DNA from 4 places in the Colwellia sp. Bg11-12 genome. Region 1 is predicted to be linked to each of the others. Evidence: predicted binding sites of a transcription regulator. Region 1 holds the regulator's gene; each other region holds the start of a gene.
What was found. The regulator sigma-54, encoded in region 1, starts transcription at its own class of promoters, with help from an activator protein. The targets are predictions, from matches to a motif close to GTTGGCACGNNNNTNGNNT.
Positions count from the first base shown of each region.

Region 2: flgF (flagellar basal-body rod protein FlgF) is a predicted target of sigma-54. The motif match lies at 1,800-1,818, and genes of this name have one in related genera.
Region 3: H4J39_RS15485 (PEP-CTERM sorting domain-containing protein) is a predicted target of sigma-54. The motif match lies at 1,605-1,623, and genes of this name have one in related genera.
Region 4: H4J39_RS12440 (FimV/HubP family polar landmark protein) is a predicted target of sigma-54. The motif match lies at 1,233-1,251, and genes of this name have one in related genera.

Region 1 covers NZ_JACGUZ010000071.1:181,955-185,170, reverse strand. Annotated here, with positions in the region: gene lptA (lipopolysaccharide transport periplasmic protein LptA) at 1-244, shown strand, start outside; gene lptB (LPS export ABC transporter ATP-binding protein) at 241-972, shown strand; gene H4J39_RS09730 (RNA polymerase factor sigma-54) at 1,046-2,554, shown strand; gene hpf (ribosome hibernation-promoting factor, HPF/YfiA family) at 2,578-2,865, shown strand; gene ptsN (PTS IIA-like nitrogen regulatory protein PtsN) at 2,911-3,216, shown strand, end outside.
Region 2 covers NZ_JACGUZ010000071.1:505,511-508,726, reverse strand. Annotated here, with positions in the region: gene flgH (flagellar basal body L-ring protein FlgH) at 1-187, opposite strand, end outside; gene flgG (flagellar basal-body rod protein FlgG) at 205-993, opposite strand; gene flgF (flagellar basal-body rod protein FlgF) at 1,022-1,765, opposite strand; gene flgE (flagellar hook protein FlgE) at 2,070-3,216, opposite strand, start outside.
Region 3 covers NZ_JACGUZ010000078.1:150,253-153,468, forward strand. Annotated here, with positions in the region: gene prsT (XrtA/PEP-CTERM system TPR-repeat protein PrsT) at 1-1,484, shown strand, start outside; gene H4J39_RS15485 (PEP-CTERM sorting domain-containing protein) at 1,713-2,564, shown strand; gene H4J39_RS15490 (ThiF family adenylyltransferase) at 2,772-3,216, opposite strand, start outside.
Region 4 covers NZ_JACGUZ010000072.1:212,287-215,502, forward strand. Annotated here, with positions in the region: gene H4J39_RS12440 (FimV/HubP family polar landmark protein) at 1-1,121, opposite strand, end outside; gene H4J39_RS12445 (aspartate-semialdehyde dehydrogenase) at 1,412-2,431, opposite strand; gene H4J39_RS12450 (4-phosphoerythronate dehydrogenase) at 2,472-3,216, opposite strand, start outside.

The DNA.
Region 1 (3,216 bases):
TAGTTTACAAGCAGATGAAATAAGATATGAGCCCGGTAATAATCTAGTGATCATTTCAGGTAATGCTTTATTGCAACAAGAAGGCAGTGAAGTCAGTGGTAATAGAATTACTTACAATATTGATACTCAATATGTTAATGCTGAAAGTAAAACGAACGAGCGTACAAAAACAATTTTTCAGCCTAAAGAAAAAGTACAAGCGAAAAAAACTGACACAAAGACTCTGGAAAAAGGTAACTTATGAGTACGAGCACGCTAATGGCGAAAGGGCTTGCCAAGGCTTATAAAGGCAGAAAAGTTGTTAAGAATGTCAGTATGCAAGTCTCGGCAGGACAAATAGTGGGTTTACTCGGCCCTAATGGTGCAGGAAAAACCACCTCTTTTTATATGATTGTTGGTTTGGTTGAAAGCGATAGTGGCGATATTATTCTTAATGATGAAAACCTTACGTTAGCGCCTATGCATGAACGCGCGAGAAAAGGGATCGGGTACTTGCCACAAGAAGCCTCTATCTTTCGAAAACTCAGTGTTTACGATAATATTATGGCCATTTTGCAAACACGAAAAGAATTATCTGATGCAGAACGTGAAGAAAAGCTAGAACATTTAGTTGAAGAATTTAACATAGGTCATATTAAAGATAATTTAGGTATGAGCTTATCAGGTGGTGAACGTCGCCGAGTGGAAATTGCTCGAGCTTTAGCGGCAGAGCCTAAGTTTATTTTATTAGATGAGCCTTTTGCGGGTGTTGACCCAATTTCAGTAGGTGATATCAAAAAAATTATTCTACACTTAAAAGAACGTGGTATTGGTGTCTTGATCACCGACCATAATGTAAGAGAAACCCTCGATGTATGTGAACATGCTTATATCGTTAGCCATGGTGAACTTATTGCAGAAGGTAATGCAGATCAAATTCTTGCAAATCAACATGTAAGAGATGTATACCTTGGTGAACAATTCACGCTATAGTAGCTAATAAGTTAATAATATCTTCGTATGTCGAAAATATTCAATTAAAAATAATAGGAAGTTAATGACCTAAATGCGCCCTACTCTACAACTCCGCATAGGACAACAATTAACCATGACGCCTCAATTGCAGCAAGCAATCAAATTGCTGCAACTGTCAACGTTAGAGCTTCAGCAAGAAATTCAAGAGGCCTTAGAAAATAATCCATTATTAGAAATGGATGAATCATCAAACAATGCTGAAGATAAAAGTACTGACAACCTTGAAGAAGCTCACACAGCTGGTACAGGTGATGTTAAAGAGAAAGCCGTTTCTGATGGCAGCGAAGACTCCACACCCACCATCGATGAAATCACCACCACTGAAGCAATGGATAAAAATGATATCCCTGAAGAATTAAACATGGATACTACCTGGGATGACAACTACACCGCAGGTGCGGCGAGTTCTAGTTCAGGACCCGCTTCAGAAGATTATACTTACCAAGGCGAAACTCAAGATTCCATTCAAGATCACTTACGCTGGCAAATGGAATTAAGCCCTTTCACCGAAACCGATCGTGCTATAGCTACCGCAATCATCGATGCCGTTGACGATGCTGGCTACTTAACCGTTTCCAGTGAAGATATTCTAGAAAGTGTTGCCATTGAAGGTGTTGAACTTGATGAAATAGAGGTGGTACTAAAACGTATTAACCTCTTTGACCCTGTTGGCGTTGCTGCACGTTCTATTTCAGAATGTTTAATTATTCAACTTAACCAATTTGACCCCGCTACGCCGTGGTTAGAAGAAAGTAAGTTGGTTTTACGTGACCATATCAATCTGCTGGGTAGCCGAGACTATCGTACGTTAATGCGTAAAACTCGACTCAAAGAAGAACAACTTCGCGAAGTCGTCCGCCTTATTCAATCACTTGATCCTAGACCTGGCGACAGTGTTATCAAAAGTGATGATCAATACGTTATTCCTGATGTTTCTGTTGAAAAGAAAAATGGTCGTTGGGTTGTTGAACTAAATCCTGATACAGCACCAAAGCTGTCTGTAAATCAGCAATATGCTTCGATGTCTCGCTCGATGAAGTCAACGGCAGACACACAGTTTATTCGCTCAAATTTACAAGAAGCTAAATGGTTTATTAAAAGTTTAGAAAGTCGTAACGATACCTTATTGAAAGTATCGAACTGTATTGTTCAACGACAAATTGGTTTTTTCGAACATGGTAATGAAGCCATGCGTCCTATGGTTTTAAATGATATTGCCGAAGCTGTCGATATGCATGAATCAACCATTTCTCGGGTAACGACACAAAAGTATATGCATACGCCACGGGGAATTTTTGAACTGAAATTTTTCTTTTCAAGTCATGTAGGGACAGAAAGTGGTGGCGAATGTTCATCAACCGCTATTCGTGCATTAATCAAAAAATTTGTCGCGGCTGAAATACCCGCAAAACCATTAAGTGATAGTAAAATGGCTGATTTATTAGCCACTCAAGGAATAAATGTTGCTCGGCGTACCATTGCAAAATATCGCGAGTCACTTTCTATTCCTCCTTCTAACCAACGAAAAAGTTTACTTTAACGAAAAGATGAGGAATTAAGCTTATGCAAATTAACCTTTCTGGTCACCATGTTGAAATTACCGAAGCTTTACGAGAAAATGTCAATGTAAAAATGGCAAAGTTGACCCGACATTTTGACCATATCAATAATGTTCATGTTGTTCTCACCGTTGAAAAATCAAACCAAATTGCAGAAGCGACGGTTCATGTTAGTGGCACTGATTTACATGCCAAAGCTGAAAACCAAGATATGTACGCCTCTATTGATAGTCTTGTTGTTAAACTTGATCGGCAAATATTAAAATACAAAGGCAAAACGAATCAGCATTAATGCTGTTTTTCACCTTTTCTCTAATCAAAAAATGTAAGTAGTGTAATGAAGTTGCAAGATATCCTAACCCTTGACTGCACACTCTGTGCCGTTAAGGGCACTAGCAAAAAAAAACTCCTTGAAATAATTAGCGCCACTGCGGCAAAAAAAATTGATAACCTTGATACGCATCAGCTATTTGAAAGTTTAATGGCGCGTGAAAAAGTAGGTTCTACTGGCATAGGTAATGGTATAGCTATTCCGCATGGGCGTTTGTCAAATACCTCACAAGTCATTGCCGTTTTACTGACCAGTGAACAAGCGGTGGCATTTGACTCTATAGATAATCGCGGGGTGGATATTATTATTGCG
Region 2 (3,216 bases), 320 kb from region 1:
AGTCAGAATAAATATTATTGACATAATTAACCCTAAAAAGTGAACCCGTTGGAATAATTGACGCTTCTTCCATTTCTGGCATAATTGGCGCAAAATCAGGATCATCAGGTAATGTTTTTGCTTGTTCAATACTGGCACAGCCCGTCATTGATAAAGACAAAATAAGTAATGCTAAGAGCGTTTTCATAAGAAATTCCTTAAGCGCTATAACTGCTGATTAATATAACTAAGCATTTGATCTACAGCTGAAATAACTTTTGAGTTCATTTCATATACACGCTGGCTTTCAATCAAATTAACGAGTTCTTCTGTTGTATTGACGTTCGAGGTTTCAAGTGCACCTTGAACTATCATGCCAAAACCTTCTAAACCAGGTACCCCTTCTTGTGGTGCACCACTGACTGCAGTTTGAATATATAAATTTTGTCCTATCGGCTGTAAGCCCGTAGGATTCACAAAATTAACGGTGTTGATTTGGCCAACGACAGCAGGATCTGGCTGCCCTTGCAAGGTTACTGAAACTTCACCATCTTGCGAGACAATAATGCTTAAAGCATCTGGCGGAATCGTTATTTGCGGCTGAATTAAATAGCCAGCGCCTGGCGTTACCATATTGCCTTCTTCATCCATGGTAAACTGACCATTTCGTGAATAAGATGATGTACCATCGGGTAGCTGTACTTCAAAAAAACCTTCACCTTGGATCATTAAATCTAAAGCGTTATCTGTGGTTTGCATATCACCTTGGGTATGAATCTTTTGTGTAGCAACCACTTTTGTACCTGCACCAAGCATCAAGCCTGATGGCATTTCGGTATCTTGAGCTGAACGTCCACCTGGTTGATTAATCGTTTGATAGAGTAAATCTTCAAATACCGCACGACTTTTTTTAAAGCCAATGGTACTGGCGTTCGCTAAATTATTAGAAATTACCGCAATATCTTTAGTCTGCGCATCTAATCCTGTTTTACTTATCCATAATGCTGGGTTCATAAATCACCTAAAAAATTATTTATTTAAATTAAAAAGCGCGTAATAAAGATGCAGAACTGGCATCAATTTCTTCGGCCGTTTTCATTAACTTTAATTGCATTTCAAACTGACGTTGCAAAGAAATCATCGCGGTCATTTCCCCAATAGGGTTTACATTACTTGATTCAACCATGCCACTTTCTACTTGGACATTGATGTTTGCCTCTTCATCTTGCCCGTCTTTGCGGCGAAACAAACCATCATTACCTTTGGCTAACTCTTGTACTCTCGGATTCACCATTTTGATTCGACCAACTTCTTCTTGTACAGAACTTGGCGCACCTTCAGGCTGAACCATAATAGTGCCATCTTTGCTGATATTAATGTTATTGACAGGAAGTGGTAAAAATATGGGGCCGGTATTCCCCATAACTAGTTCACCTTCAGCGGTTTCTAAAGCGCCCTCTTCGTTAAGGCGAAACTGGCCATTTCGCGTATAACCTTCGCTACCATCTTCAGCTTGAACCGCAAACCAACCGGGTCCTTGAATAGCGAGATCTAAATCACGAGAAGTTTGCATTAAAGCGCCACTGTCAAAGTTTTGGCTTGGTTTTTCTGTCATGGCAAACACGCGAGAAGGTAACCCTTCTCCAAAAGCTTGCATTGAACGCGCTTGTGCTAAATCAGCCTTAAAGCCTGTAGTCTTAGCATTGGCAAGGTTGTTAGCATTTATTGCAAGCGATTGCATATTTTGTTTTGCACCGCTCATCGCGATATAAAGCATTTTATCCATAACAGTTCTCTGAAATTGTATCTTATCGTTAGAAATGCAATAACAGTGCCAGAAGAAATATAACAAGGAGGAAATAAAAGATAAGCGCTATCGTCGTTCTTTGCCAGCAACATGCGGCAGCACTAATGCAGTAAAGGCATGGATACCTAAAAGCTGTCATAGGCCTTTAACGTAGAGGGATGTACTAATGTATTGAAGACAAGATATCTAAAAAAGACCATCCTGAACATAAAAAGAGATAAAACACTGGCTATGTTTTATCTCTTTATTTTGATGTGAAGATTAAATCACGTTAACAATTTATTTATCGTATTTGTAAAATGGTTTGATTCAGTTGGTTATCAACTTCGAGTGCACGAGAGTTCGCTTGGAAATTTCGCTGGGCTGAAATCAAGTCAATTAGTTCTGTGGTTAAATTAACATTCGATTGCTCTAATGCCGAAGAATTAATCGTACCAAAAGTACCTGAACCTGCTTCACCTGCAAGAGCTTCACCCGAACTGATACTCTCTTTCCAAGAAGAGTTACCAATTTGTGTTAGCCCCTGTTCATTAGCAAAATTAACTAACGAAATACGTGATAATGGCTCAGAAGTACCATTACTATAAGTTGCTCGAATTAATCCATCAGTGCCAATATCTATGCCCGTTAATCGCCCTACTGCTAAACCATCTTGCTCTAGTGCGGTAACTTCGAAGTTTGAAGCAAACTGTGTTGGTTCATTTGGGTTTGGTCCTAAAACATCTAGGTTAAAATCAACCTCAATTGTTTGAGAAGCCTCTGCACCATTTGATAAAATAGTACCACCAAGAGGTTCAGTTACAATGCCGCCTTCGGCTGGCGTTGGTATTTGATTAATAAAATCCCCTGAACTAGAAAACTCTAAACGGGCACCGGTAACACCACCGGGAAATAACCCACCAGAAACAAGACCACCTACCGGGTTTGTTGTGCCACCTGCAGGGTCAACAATGTTAACGGGGATGCCATCAACACCGGCAAACATCATCCACTCGTTCGGATTAGTTGCTGGATTATCTTTAACAAAGTAATAAGTCATAATATGACTATCACCTAGTGAATCAAATGTAGTCACTGAAGTAGAGTGATTAAAGGTCCCTGGATCTTCTGGATCAAAATTACCAGGGGCCCCTGTGATATAGGAGTCGCCTGCAGGTAGATTCATACGAATATCTACTTTGCTACTCGGTGTTGGAGCACCAGAAGAGGTTGGAATTAAAATAGGTTCGGCAGTACTTAAACTCACCGATGAAGAAGACCCGTCTGCATTAACAGGAAAGCCCAATAAGTAACCACCACCAGAATTAACAACAAAATTACTGTCGTTAAGTTTAAATTGTCCAGCACGCGTGTAAGAAGTTTCTAAACTGTCAATTTCAGGCACTGTCGCATAAAAGCCATTACCAGTAATCGCTAAATCTAAAGCGTTG
Region 3 (3,216 bases), on a different contig from region 1:
AACAAGCTATACAAAGTAACCCTGAGTTTGAGCAAGCAATTTCTCTTCTTGTTATGGAGCATTTAAAACAAAAACGTTTTGATGATGCGCTAAAAGTTGCCCGCTCTGCTGTAGACAATAATATTGTATTGTCTAAAACTTTAGAGGGTGTAACGTATAAAATGAAAGGAGACCTTATACTTGCAGAGCAGGCATTTAACGAAGTATTGAAGCATGATCAAAAAAATATTCTTGCTCTGTTTAATTTAGGTAATATCGCGGAAAGTAACGACAATATAACCGTCGCAGTAACGTTATATCAACAAGTTCTCATGATCGATAATGAAAATACTTCAGCAATAAATGCAATGTATCGTATCGGAAAAAATGACAAGTACAATGCGCTGGTTAATGAGCGACTTACTGAATTAGTTGAAATAAAAGAGTACTCTGCTAGTGAAACGCTTATTCTTGTTGGCTTTTATATGCGCGATAATAAAGTCGTACCCGCTAAATCAGTTTTAACTAAATCTCTTGAAAAAAATCCTGATGACTTTTCTTTACGTATTGTACAAGCAAAGATGTTGGCGTTTGAGGGGGAAGGGGAATTAGCACTGGAAAAATTGGATCAAATCCTCCTTTCATTTCCTAAAGCCTTAGAAGCAAGAAAACTTAAAGTTGCCATATTTAATGGGAAAAAACAAAGCTTTGATACGGTAAAAGAACAGGAAATTATTGTTAAGCAAGGGCTAGGTGGGGAAAATGAAAGATTAAATTTAGTCTTTTTATATATTCAAAATAACAATTTAGAAAAAGCTAGCCAATTATTTTCTACACTACCTGATTTGTCGAATATTTCTCCTAAGTACAGTGTAGTAAAGGGAAAGCTTGCTTTTATGGAAGCAAATTTTACACAAGCAATTCGCTATTTAAAACCTGCATATGAGCGAGTACCTTCAGCACCCATTTTAATTGATCTCGTAGATGCGATGCAGAAATCAAACCAAGAAAAAGAAGCTTTGGCGTTAATTGTTGCATTTGAAGAAAATCATGAACTAACTATTGAGTTAATGCTTAAAAAAGCTGAACTTTACACCTTAAAAGAGCCAGAAAAGGCGTTGGCAATATATGAGCGTATAGCCAAAAAAACTAACAATCATTTTGCAATGTTGAATAACATTGCTTATATACTACTGTTACAAAACGATCTTCCTAGCGCATTCGACTATGCAAAAAAGGCATTATCTAAAGCGCCGAATGTTCCGGCGGTTATTAATACCTATGGACTTATAGCGTTGGCGAAAAGTAATGTGCCAGAAGCCGTTGAATATCTTTCAAAAGCTTATAAAGCAGATATAAATAATCAGAACTATCTGGTTCATTATATTCAGGCCTTATTTGCTGATAAGCAATATAGCTTGGTGGATTCATTAGTTCTCAAAGTTGACAAAAAAATGCTCAGTAGTGACTCGTTGGCAAGATTAGCAACAGTAAGCTCGAGCTAAATAAAAGTATTATTATAAAAAGTAAATTGAGTGAATATACTGTTGTCAGGTTTTTTTACATTAGCTTAAGCTTGAAGTTTCACTTGTTGTTTAAAGGTATGTATATCAACAGCTTAATATTGTGGCACGATGTCTGCATTACTCATTGTGTCTATACAATATTGATTTTTAGTTACCGCAAACGAGTTAACTGAAATACAACACTTTCTAATTTAAATGGAGAATACAATGAGAAAATTTTTAACATCAGTTGCTATATTAGCTAGTTTGTCAGGTACTGCAGTTGCTGACCAAATTTCATGGGATGCTGGTTTTGGTGCTAGCACTCAAAGTGGCGTTCAAGTTCCTGCTATAAACGAAATGGTATTCGCTTATAATTCACAATCTTTAGTTACTGATAACGGTGATGGTGTATTAAGCATTGGCGATACTATACAGTCATACGGTGGCTTTGGCGCTAATGGCTTTAATTTACTTCCTACTCCTTTATCAGCTCTAGGCTTGGGTACTATTGGTAACAATAACATTGGTAGTTTCGTACCTAACCCATTTCCGACAATGGATGCTTACGGAAGTGACTACGTGTTTACCTTCTTTTTCAATGACTTAATGGGTACATTTAACGGTACTGATTTCGTATATAATGCAGGTACGTTACAGTTTGGTGTTATGTCTTTTAATGCTGTTAATACAGGTTTAACTGCCGGTTTTCATAACTTATTTGACTTGAACGTTAGTACTGGCGGCCCTCAAAATGTTGCTGGTCAAGCTAAGCAAGTATTTACAGGTACAGTAGATAACTTTGCTAACAATGCTGGTTCAGATTTTTCACTTCGTGACAAAACTATGGACGAGTGGGCAGCTTTAGGTAATATTCGCTGGTCAACAAACCAAACAGTTTCTGCTGGTTTTGCTGGATTCCCTTCTGCACCGCTAGATATCGTATTTGAAAATGGTGTAGCTGTTCTTGCAGCAAACCACACTGGACGTTTAAGTATTGATGTTCCAGAGCCTACAACTCTTGCAATTTTAGGTTTAGGTTTATTAGGTTTTGCTGGCGCACGTCGTCGCAACTCTTAATCGAAAGCTTATAGCCTAAACGCTTAGCTTAATAAAAAACCGCCAATTGGCGGTTTTTTTATGTCTGGCTTTTATTGTTTTTTCTCGGTTCATAACGTCTTAACTTACCAATATATGTATTTTTGAATAAGGTTATAGCACTAGTATTAGCATGAGCGCTTAACTTAATAAAAAACCGCCAATTGGCGGTTTATTCATTGCTGGCTTTTATTGTTTTTTCTCGGCTAATAATTTCTTAACTCGCCAAAACATGTATTTTTGAATAGGGTTTTTATTGCCCCAAGGTCGCCAAGTTTTAATCAACTTATTTCTATAAGCGTCAAAGTGCATACCGTGAGGAGCATGAATCACTTCACCACGTTTTAATAATATCTTTAAAACATTAGTACAGAGTGTACCTGCTGCTAAGGATATACCCATACAGGTTGACGGAACTTTCTTTTTAAGGAAGTTTACAGAAGAGCTATCAACTAAATAATGACGTTGCTGCACAGAAGGTGACACGCCAATAACAAACCGAATAATATTGTCATTAAATATGAGCGCTTTTTCTTCTTCAGTGGCATTTGCTGCGGCATCAACAATGGCAAAGTATTCGTCGAAAGACATTTTTCCTGGTATGAATACTAAAAAAGCAGTGCCCATGCCCATT
Region 4 (3,216 bases), on a different contig from region 1:
AAATCATCGAGATCATCATCTAAATGAATAACATCATCATCAAGTAACTCATCATCTAACGATCCTAAGCCATCGTCGTCGTCAGAAAATAATGAGTCATCCAAATTAAGATCGTCTTCATCGAGGTCCATTGACAGTTCATCGTCTAACGATAACTCATCATCGAGCGATAATTCATCATCAAGGGAGAGTTCACTGTCTAAACTTCCAAGTGTTTCTTCTTTAGGTTCAGGCTTTTCTTGTTCAACCGCTTTTGACTTTTTAGGCTTAGCGACTTTTTCTACTTCACCGCTTTTCTTACGACGCATTAACCAAGCACCAAACATTATGGCACTCAATGCTGGCAAGGTTGACATAAGTATCTTGAACCAAAGTTGTGACGTTATCCCTTCATTTTCAAGTTCAATTTTTTGTTTTTCTAATAATAGTTCTTGCTCTCTCGCTTCTGCCTTTTTTAGTAATTCTTGTTGAAGCGCTATAACATCATTAAGCTGAAGCTTTATTTCTTTGCCTTTTGCGACTTCATTTTGCATGACATCGAGCTGTTCATTAAAATTACTTAAACGAGAATTAAGATTTTCATTTTCTTTGAGTATTGCTTGCAAGCCATCAATTGAATCTAAAACATCATTTTGAATAGTTTCTAAGCGAACCGTTTGCTTCGTGTCTATTTCTTCAAGTTGTGCATTAATTTCTTTTTTTGTTGCGTCTAAATCTTTCTTTTTAATAGCGAGTTCAGCGGGAGGAACAACTTTTTTCTTCACTGTTTTAGCGACTTTCTTTTGCCATGTTTTATCATCAGTCGTTGATTTACTTTTTGCCTGCACGGGATTTATCGCACGCATTTCATCAATAGACGGTAATTTTAAATATTGTCCGTTATTAAGATGATTTAAATTATTTTCTTTAAATGCTTGAGGATTTTTTTGATAGAGAGCCTGCATCACTTGATAAACAGATAACGTTGGTTCTGGACGAACTGTTAAAGCAATATTCCACAGGGTATCTTTTGACGTAATAGGTCCATATTGATCATACGGAAATATATCCGTAGCTTTAGGTCCCCTAATACGAATACCGCCTTCTTCAAAGGCGAATAGAGAAACACTAAATGTAGTCATGCTTATAAATATTACCTGCCACAGGCACAGGCGTAATAATCGATGCATCAAGTTTTCCTAATTATTTTTATTTATTGCCAATAGTTTGGCACTTTAAGCCTAGAGAAAGTAAAGCAAATTCTATTCCAACCTTACTCTTACTACCTATATGATAGCAAGTAAATAGCAAGAATTTTAGTCATAATCAAACAAAAAAACTCGTCGTTAACTATAACGACGAGTTTTGATTTTTCTTTAATAAATCTTAAGGTTAACGAGCATTTAACCTGAACTAACTCACCAGAGGTGGTTTATGAAAGGTAATCTTTAACCAATAACTCTGCAATTTGTACACTGTTAGTTGCCGCACCTTTACGTACATTGTCAGCAACAACCCACATATTTATACCGCTACTGTGACTAATATCTTCACGAATACGACCAACATAGGTTGCATCTTTTCCGCTTGCATCGCCTATCTGGGTTGGAAAGTCTTCGTCATTACGACAAACAACAAGTCCTTGAGCTTGCTCTAATAAATCTTTAACTTCTTCCGCTGAAATAGGTGTTCCTGTTTCAATATGTAATGATTCACCATGACCAAAGAATACCGGTACACGAACTGCCGTTGGGTTAACAAGTACATTTTCATCGCCAAGAATTTTTTTAGTTTCCCACACCATCTTCATTTCTTCTTTGGTGTAGCCATTCTCCATGAAAACATCAATTTGAGGGATAACATTAAAAGCGATTTGACGAGGAAAATGTTTCGTTTCAACAGGCTTTCCGCTTAATAAATCTGCAGTTTGTTTTGCTAGTTCGTCTATTGCTGCTTTACCGCCACCAGAAACTGATTGGTAAGTGGAGACGTTAATACGATTAATACCCACAGCATCATAGATAGGCTTTAACGCCACCATCATTTGAATCGTTGAACAATTAGGGTTAGCGATGATATTACGGTTGCGGTAATCAGCTAATGCACCTGGGTTAACTTCAGGAACGATCAGAGGAATATCTGCGTCGTATCTAAACTCTGAGGTATTATCAATAACAATACAACCTGCTTCACCAGCAATAGGCGCAAATTTAGCGGATACTGAACCACCTGCTGAGAAGAAACCAATTTGTGCTTGGCTAAAATCAAAATGGTCAGCGTCGAGTACTTCAATACTCTCACCATTAAAATCAATAAATTCACCGGCAGAACGAGCGCTAGCCAGTGGATATAATTTATTAATTGGAAAATCACGTTCTTCTAATAACTCTATGATGGTTTTACCCACCAAGCCTGTTGCGCCTAAAACGCAGACATCAAATTTTTGTGCCATATCACTCTCTCTTTACTTTGAAAAACAGTGCACTAATGCGTTACTGCTTAAGAAAACCAAGATGATGTGGCACATCACTCTTGGCTTGATTCGACATGGTTACTTTAACCGAAGAAAACTCCCTACGAGCCGGATAAGTTTTTCTGATATGGTCAAAGCCATGACTTAAAACTGTTTGTCTGAAAATTCCATCATCACGGCGTACATCGTAAACCATTTTTACTAGCTGGTTTAGTAGTATTTGCTCGAACGGTTGATTAATTTCAACTTCGGTTATTGACGCTCGTGGTAAAAAATCACTTAACTGCTTATCTACCGGTATTTCAAGCTGCTTACATAATGCCTGATAGAGTATTTCTGTACCACGTGCTTTTCCTTCTAAGCTATAACCAGCAATGTGCGCAGACGATATTTCAGTATGGGCAATAAGCTCGTGTAATATATTGGGTTCATTTTCCCATACATCTAAAACAAGCTTTACGCCATGTCCTTGCTTTTTAAGCGCCAATAACGCTTTATTATCGACAACTTCACCACGACAAGCGTTAATTAGAATTTGGTGATCATTGAGTTGCTTTAATCGATTTTCATTGAGTAGGTGAAACGTTGGATGGTCACCACGCTCAACAATAGGCACATGCAATGAAACTACATCACAAGAAAGTACATCTTCGAGTGATGAATAATGACGTTTGTCTTTACTGTTTTTTTTCTGTTGAGCTTCAAGTATAGGGTCGCAAATTAAAGCGTTAATGCCTAACGCTGCTAACTTTTCGCTTAACCGA